Regions from separate parts of the Microbacterium sp. MDV22-iso44 genome, predicted to be linked through region 2. Evidence: predicted binding sites of a transcription regulator. Region 2 holds the regulator's gene; the other holds the start of a gene.

Region 1 (3,410 bases), on a different contig from region 2:
GCGTGTAGGACGCGGGCGCTGCCTTGTCGCAGTCCACCGGGAAGTCTGCTTCAGCAGCAGGGGCGGCGGCGCTCGAGCCGGCGGGTGCGGGTGAGCCGGAACAACCGGCCAGGACCAGTGCGCTCGCGCCGATCAGGGCGAGTGCGCCCATGACCTTTGCCGTGCGCGATCGGGTGAGAACGCTCATTGTGCTCCTTGCTGTGGTGACACGAGTCGGATCGGGTCCGGCCCGGTGTGATCAACCTAGCGGGGAGGTCGTCTCGCGAGTGTTGCCGTTCGTTAACGATGTGTAACGAGGTGGGCACGCTCCCATAACGGTCGGGAAAGCGGCATCCGATGCGGTTCAGACAGGGTCGGGAACGGCTGTCACGGCGCGCGTGCGCTGGCGACGCGAGGCCAGGAGCGAGTCGACGGCGAACACCGCGATCGCCACCCAGACGAGCCCGAATCCGATCCATCGCTCGAACGGCATGGGTTCGTGCAGGATGAGCACGCCCGTGAGGAACTGCATGATCGGCGCGATGAACTGCAGGATGCCGACCACGGTCAGCGACGTGCGTCGGGCTCCGGCGGAGAAGAAGAGGAGCGGGATCGCCGTGATGGCTCCGGCCAGGAAGAGCAGGATCGTGTGGCCGGTGCCCTCGCGCCCCATCGTGAGCCCCGACGTCACTCCGACCGCGACGAGCTGGATGACGGCGATCGGCACGAGCCAGAAAGACTCGAGCGTGAGGCCGCTGACGGCATCCACCGACGGTCCGATGCGCTTCTTCACCAGCCCGTAGGTCGCGAAGCTCGCGGCGAGGGTCAGGGCGATCCACGGCACGTTGCCGACCGCCACGATGATGACGACGACAGCCGCGGCGGCGATGCCGACGGCGGTCCACTGGGCGGGGCGCAAACGCTCCTTCAGCACGATCACGCCGAGGAGCACGGTGGCGATCGGGTTGATGAAGTAGCCGAGGCTCGTCTCGACGACGTGACCCGTCAGGGTGCCGATGAGGAAGACCTGCCAGTTGACGTAGATCAGGAGACCGGCGACGAGGGTCCAGAGCAGGAGCCGACGATCGCGGAGGATGACGCGCATCCGCCCCCAGCCGCGGGTGACCGCGATCAGCGCGACGCAGAAGACGAGGCTCAACACGATGCGCCAGCCGACGACCTCCCACGGCGTCGTTGGCGCAAGGCTGACGAAGTACAGCGGGAGGAAACCCCAGAGCACGTACGCCGAGAAGACGAAGATCCCCCCGAGGGACTTCTCGCGGGCGGTCTCCTCGGGTGTCATGAGTACGAGCCTACGACGGTCATGACAGCTTGCGCGTCATGGCGACTGCCGACGTTCGCGCGGATACTGCCATCGGCACGGCAAAAGCACAGGGCCCGGATGCCGAAGCATCCGGGCCCTGTCGAAGGTGCTGCGTGTCAGCGGACGACGACCGCGAGGACGTCGCGAGCCGAGAGCACGAGGAACTCGTCGGCGCCGAACTTGACCTCGGTGCCGCCGTACTTGCTGTACAGGACGCGGTCGCCGACGGCGACGTCGAGCGGAACGCGGTTGCCGTTGTCGTCGATGCGGCCGGGGCCCACGGCCACGACCTCGCCCTCCTGGGGCTTCTCCTTGGCGGTGTCGGGGATGACCAGGCCACTTGCGGTGGTCTGCTCGGCCTCGACCTGCTTGATGACGATGCGGTCTTCGAGCGGCTTGATGGAAACCGACACGGTCTACCTCTTTCTTGCTGGTGGGGTCCTGCTTCAAGACTCATCAGCACTCGCTTGTCGAGAGTGCTAACGAAAGTCTAGGGCGCGGTTGGCACTCATGCAACGCGAGTGCCAACCGAGGTCCGGATGCCGCACGGCCTAGGCTGGCCGGATGGAACAGGCCGAGCTCACCGCCCTCCTGACCGCCCAGGGATTGCGCATGGTGGACGAGGTCGGACCCCTGGCATCCACCACCGAGGTCGCCGCCGCCGTCTCGCGCCTGCGCGCGGCCGGCCACTCCCCCGATCTCGTCTCGGCCGTCGTCGGCCAGGCCCACCTGCGGGTGCGCGCTGCGGCGAAGTTCGGCCCGTTCGCGGACCGCATGCTGTTCACCCGGGCGGGTCTCGAGCAGGCCACGCGGCTCGAGGTTGCTGCGCGTCACGCGGGGCGGTTCCGGGATGCCGGTGCGCACCGCGTCGCGGACCTCGGCTGCGGCATCGGGGGCGACGCTCTGGGGCTCGCGGGCATCGGCTTGGACGTGCTCGCGGTCGACGCGGACGAGACGACGGCCGCGCTCGCGGCGTACAACCTCGCCCCCTTCGGCGAATCGGTCACCGTGCGGCACGGCCGTGCCGAGGAGACCGACGTCGACGGGTGGGATGCGGTCTGGCTCGACCCGGCCCGGCGCACCGCCGGCCATTCCGAGACCTCGCGCACGGCGCCCGAGGACTGGTCGCCGTCGCTGGACTGGGCCTTCGACCTCGCAGGACGGATGCCTGTGGGCATCAAGCTCGGTCCCGGACTCGACCGCGACCTCATCCCCGACGACGTCGAAGCGCAGTGGATCAGCGTCGACGGCTCGACGGTCGAGCTCGTGCTCTGGTCGGGATCGCTGCGCCGCGAGGGCGTCCGCCGGTCGGCGCTCGTGCTGCGCGGCGGCAGCGCCGCAGAGCTCACCGCGCCCGGCGACACCGACGACGAGCCCGTCCGCGACCTCGGTGCGTTCGTCCACGAGCCCGAGGGCGCCGTCATCCGCGCGCGCCTCATCGGCGAGGTCGCACGGAGCCTCGACGCCGGCATGCTCGGCGGCGGCATCGCGTACCTCACCTCCGACACCCCGCTCACGAACCCGTTCGTCCAGTCGTTCCGGGTGCGCGAGACCCTCCCTCTCAAGACCGGCGCGATCGATGCGGCGCTTCGGAAGGCCGACATCGGCACGCTCGAGATCAAGAAGCGCGGCGTCGACGTCGACCCGGCGCAGTTCCGGCGCAAGCTCACACTGCGGGGTGCGGCATCCGCCACCCTCATCCTCACGCGGACGGGCGAGGGACGGGACGCGAAGCGGGTCGCGATACTGGCCGACCGGGTCTGACTCAGCCGACCAGGGCGCCCTGCGTTCCGGCCCACCACAGCCACCCGGCGCTGTACAGCAGGGACGCGATGCTGAGCCCGAGACCCCAGTACGCGGTCTCGCGCTTCTCCCACGGCCGGCGGAGGGCGAGGACCGCGAGGACGACGCCGATCATCCCGACCGGGAAGCCCCAGCCGACGAAGCACGCGAGGACGAGACCGAGCGCGCCGAACAGCAGCGACCAGCCCGCGCTCCGCGGCAGCACCGGCGCCGGCGGGATCCACCGCACGTCGGGCGAGGCTTCCTCGTCGGGGTCCGGGTGCACGGCGAGGGGCGGCGCGACGGGGAGCGGCTGGGTCAGCTC
Region 2 (3,410 bases):
GGACGACGACGAGGTGTGGTTCACGGTCCGCGCCTTCGACAAGCCGACCGGCGTGCTCTACCGCCTGTGGCGTCCCCTCGTGAAGCGTCGTCGTCGTGCGCTGTTCCAGGGGTACCTGCAGGCGATGTCGCCCATGTACGCCACCGGTTCCTGATGGGCTCTGCTCTTCCCCTCGGCGATCCCGCACCCGCCGACGGCGCGCTGCCGCACGACGTGCCGGTGGATCCCGACGTCGACTTCGGCGTGTACCTGCACGTGCCGTTCTGCCGGGTCCGCTGCGGATACTGCGACTTCAACACGTACACCGCGACCGAGCTGCGCGGTGCACGCCAGGACGCCTACGCCGACGAGGTGCTCCACGAGATCGCGCTGTCCCGTGAGGTCCTCGCGGCACAGGGACCCCTGCGTCCGGCTCGCACCGTGTTCTTCGGGGGTGGCACCCCCACGCTCCTTCCGCCGGGCGACCTCGCGCGCATGCTCGACGGCATCCGGGGAACCTTCGGTCTCGCGGACGGCGCCGAGGTCACGGTCGAGGCGAACCCCGACACGCTGACCGATGAGGTCGCGCAGACCCTTGCCGCTGCCGGCGTCACACGGTTCTCGATCGGGATGCAGTCGTCCGTGCCGCACGTCCTCGCGGCACTCGACCGCACGCACGACCCCGCGAACATCGCGACGGCCGTCGCGGCGGCGCGGAAGGCCGGGCTCGCGGTCAGCCTCGATCTCATCTACGGCGCGCCCGGGGAGTCGCTCGAGGACTGGCGCACCTCGCTCGAGACGGCGATCGCGCTCGCACCTGATCACATCTCGGCGTACGCGCTCATCGTGGAGGACGGAACGAAGCTCGAGCGTCAGATCCGCCGCGGCGAGGTACCCGCCCCCGACGACGACCTGCAGGCCGACATGTACGAGCTCGCCGACGAGCTGCTCGCGGCAGCCGGCTACGGCTGGTACGAGGTCTCGAACTGGTCGACGACTCCCGCCCAGCGCTCCCGCCACAACCTGTCGTACTGGCGGGGTCAGGACTGGTGGGGCTACGGCCCCGGTGCCCACAGCCACGTCGGCGGGCTGCGCTGGTGGAACGTCAAGCACCCCGCCGCGTACGCGCAGCGCCTGGCGCTGGGGGAGTCCCCGGCGGCGGGACGGGAGCGACCGGATGCCGAGGCCCGCCGCCTCGAGGTCATCCTGCTGCGCTCGCGCATCGTGGACGGCGTCGCGGTCGACGAGGCGACCGTCGCGGGGCGGCGGAACGTGGCATCCCTCATCGCCGACGGACTCGTCGACGGCGCCTCGGCCGTGCGGGGACGCATCGTGCTGACGCGTCGCGGACGGCTGCTGGCCGACGCCGTCGTCCGCGCACTCACCGAGTGATCCGAGCAGATCGCTTCTCGCGCGGTAGAATTGGCACTCCCAGAACGAGAGTGCCAGCGGAGGAGGGGTGATGGTCTCGGAACGCGGTCTTCAGGTGTTGCGTGCGATCGTCCAGGACTACGTCGACACGCGCGAGCCGGTCGGCAGTAAAGCGATCGTCGACCGTCACCAGTTCGGCGTCTCCGCGGCAACCATCCGCAACGACATGGCGCTCCTCGAAGACGAAGAGCTGATCACCGCGCCCCACACGTCGTCGGGCCGTGTACCCACCGACAAGGGGTACCGCGTCTTCGTCGACCACCTCGCCGACGTCCGCCCCCTCACCTCTGCGCAGCGCTCCGCGATCGGCGCCTTCCTCGAGGACACCGGTGACCTCGACGACCTGCTCGTCCGGACCGTCCGCTCCCTGACGCGTCTGACCGGTCAGGTCGCGATCGTGCAGTATCCGTCCTTCGCGCGGGCGAACGTCTCGCACGTCGAGGTCGTGCACCTCGGCGGGCCGCGGATCGTCATCATCGTCGTGACCGACACCGGCCGAGTGTCGCAGCGCGTCGTGCTCCTGTCGTCCGAGCCGTCAGCCGACGAGGCCGCGCAGCTCAAGCTCGCGATGGCGTCGCTGCTCACGGGCAAGAGTGTCCGAGACGGCGCGGCGGCGATCGCGCGCATCCTCGAGGACGAGACCCCGGTCCCGCGCGAGGAGAACCGCCGCGTCGTGCTGCGCGCGATCGGCGAGGAGCTCGACGAGTTCCGCCAGGACCGCATGGTCATGGCGGGGTCCGCGACCCTCGCCCGCCGGGAATCCGACTTCCGCGGCAGCATCTACCCGCTCCTCGAGGCGATCGAGGAGCAGGTGACGCTGCTGCGGCTCATGGGGGAGATGGTCGCCGACGACCGCGGGCTGGCGACCAGCATCGGGCGCGAGAACGAGCCGTTCGGGCTGTCCGAGGCATCCATCGTCGCGAGCGACTACGACGCCGGCGGGTCCCACGCCCGCGTCGGCGTGCTGGGTCCCACACGCATGGACTACCCCACGAATCTCGCGGCGGTCCGCGCCGTCGCGCACTATCTGACGCGGTTGCTCGAAGAAGACGAGACGTCGCGCTGAACGAATCGGCCCGCGGGCCGGAGAGGTGATTGTGGCTGACCACTACGAGGTCCTGGGTGTCGCGCGCGACGCGAGCCCTGAGGAGATCAAGAAGGCTTACCGGCGTCTGGCGCGCCAGCTGCACCCGGACGTGAACCCGGGGGAGGATGCCTCCGAGCAGTTCAAGCTCGTGACGCACGCCTACGACGTGTTGAGCGACCCCGACCAGCGCCAGCGTTACGACACGGGCGGCGACGGAGGCGGCTTCGGCGGAGCCGGTGCAGGTGCCGGCTTCGGCGGTTTCAGCGACATCTTCGAGAGCTTCTTCGGCGGTGGCGGCGGAACCCGCGCCGGCCGTCCGCGGTCACGCCGCGAGCGGGGCCAGGATGCGCTCGTACGCGTCGACCTCGACCTCGGCGACGTCGTCTTCGGCGTCCACCGCGACATCGAGGTCGACACCGCGGTCCTCTGCGAGACCTGCCAGGGCTCGTGCTGCCAGCCGGGCACCCAGCCGGTCACCTGCGACATCTGCCACGGATCGGGCCAGATCCAGCGGACGGTCCGGAGCCTCCTCGGCAACGTCGTCACCTCGCAGCCCTGCACCACGTGCCAGGGCTACGGCACGACCATCCCGTACCCCTGCTCCACCTGTCAGGGCCAGGGCCGCGTGCGTGCACGTCGCACCGTGTCGATCGACATCCCGGCCGGCGTCGAGACCGGTCTTCGACTCCAGCTCCCCGGGTCCGGCGAGGTCGGTCCCGCCGGCGGCCCGAACGGCGACCTGTACCTCGAGGTCACCGTCGCCCCGCACGACGTCTTCAGCCGCGACGGCGACGACCTACTCGCGACCCTCGAGGTCTCGATGGTCGATGCCATCCTGGGAACGAGTGTGACCATCGAGTCTCTCGACGGATCCGTCGACCTCGACATCCGCTCCGGGGTCCAGGCGGGCGAC

Evidence for each region. The regulator HrcA, encoded in region 2, represses chaperone genes, less so after heat shock. The targets are predictions, from matches to a motif close to TTNGCACTCGNNNNNNNCGAGTGCNAA.
Region 1: a site for HrcA is predicted at 1,805-1,831, ahead of groES (co-chaperone GroES). Genes of this name have one in related genera too.

What each region holds. Positions count from the first base shown of each region.
Region 1 covers NZ_JBZVWS010000003.1:515,416-518,825, reverse strand. Annotated here, with positions in the region: gene AC4NN1_RS12710 (ABC transporter substrate-binding protein) at 1-187, opposite strand, end outside; gene rarD (EamA family transporter RarD) at 344-1,282, opposite strand; gene groES (co-chaperone GroES) at 1,420-1,716, opposite strand; gene AC4NN1_RS12695 (THUMP-like domain-containing protein) at 1,868-3,067, shown strand; gene AC4NN1_RS12690 (hypothetical protein) at 3,069-3,410, opposite strand, start outside.
Region 2 covers NZ_JBZVWS010000001.1:236,913-240,322, forward strand. Annotated here, with positions in the region: gene AC4NN1_RS01140 (DUF1990 domain-containing protein) at 1-154, shown strand, start outside; gene hemW (radical SAM family heme chaperone HemW) at 154-1,371, shown strand; gene hrcA (heat-inducible transcriptional repressor HrcA) at 1,442-2,476, shown strand; gene dnaJ (molecular chaperone DnaJ) at 2,508-3,410, shown strand, end outside.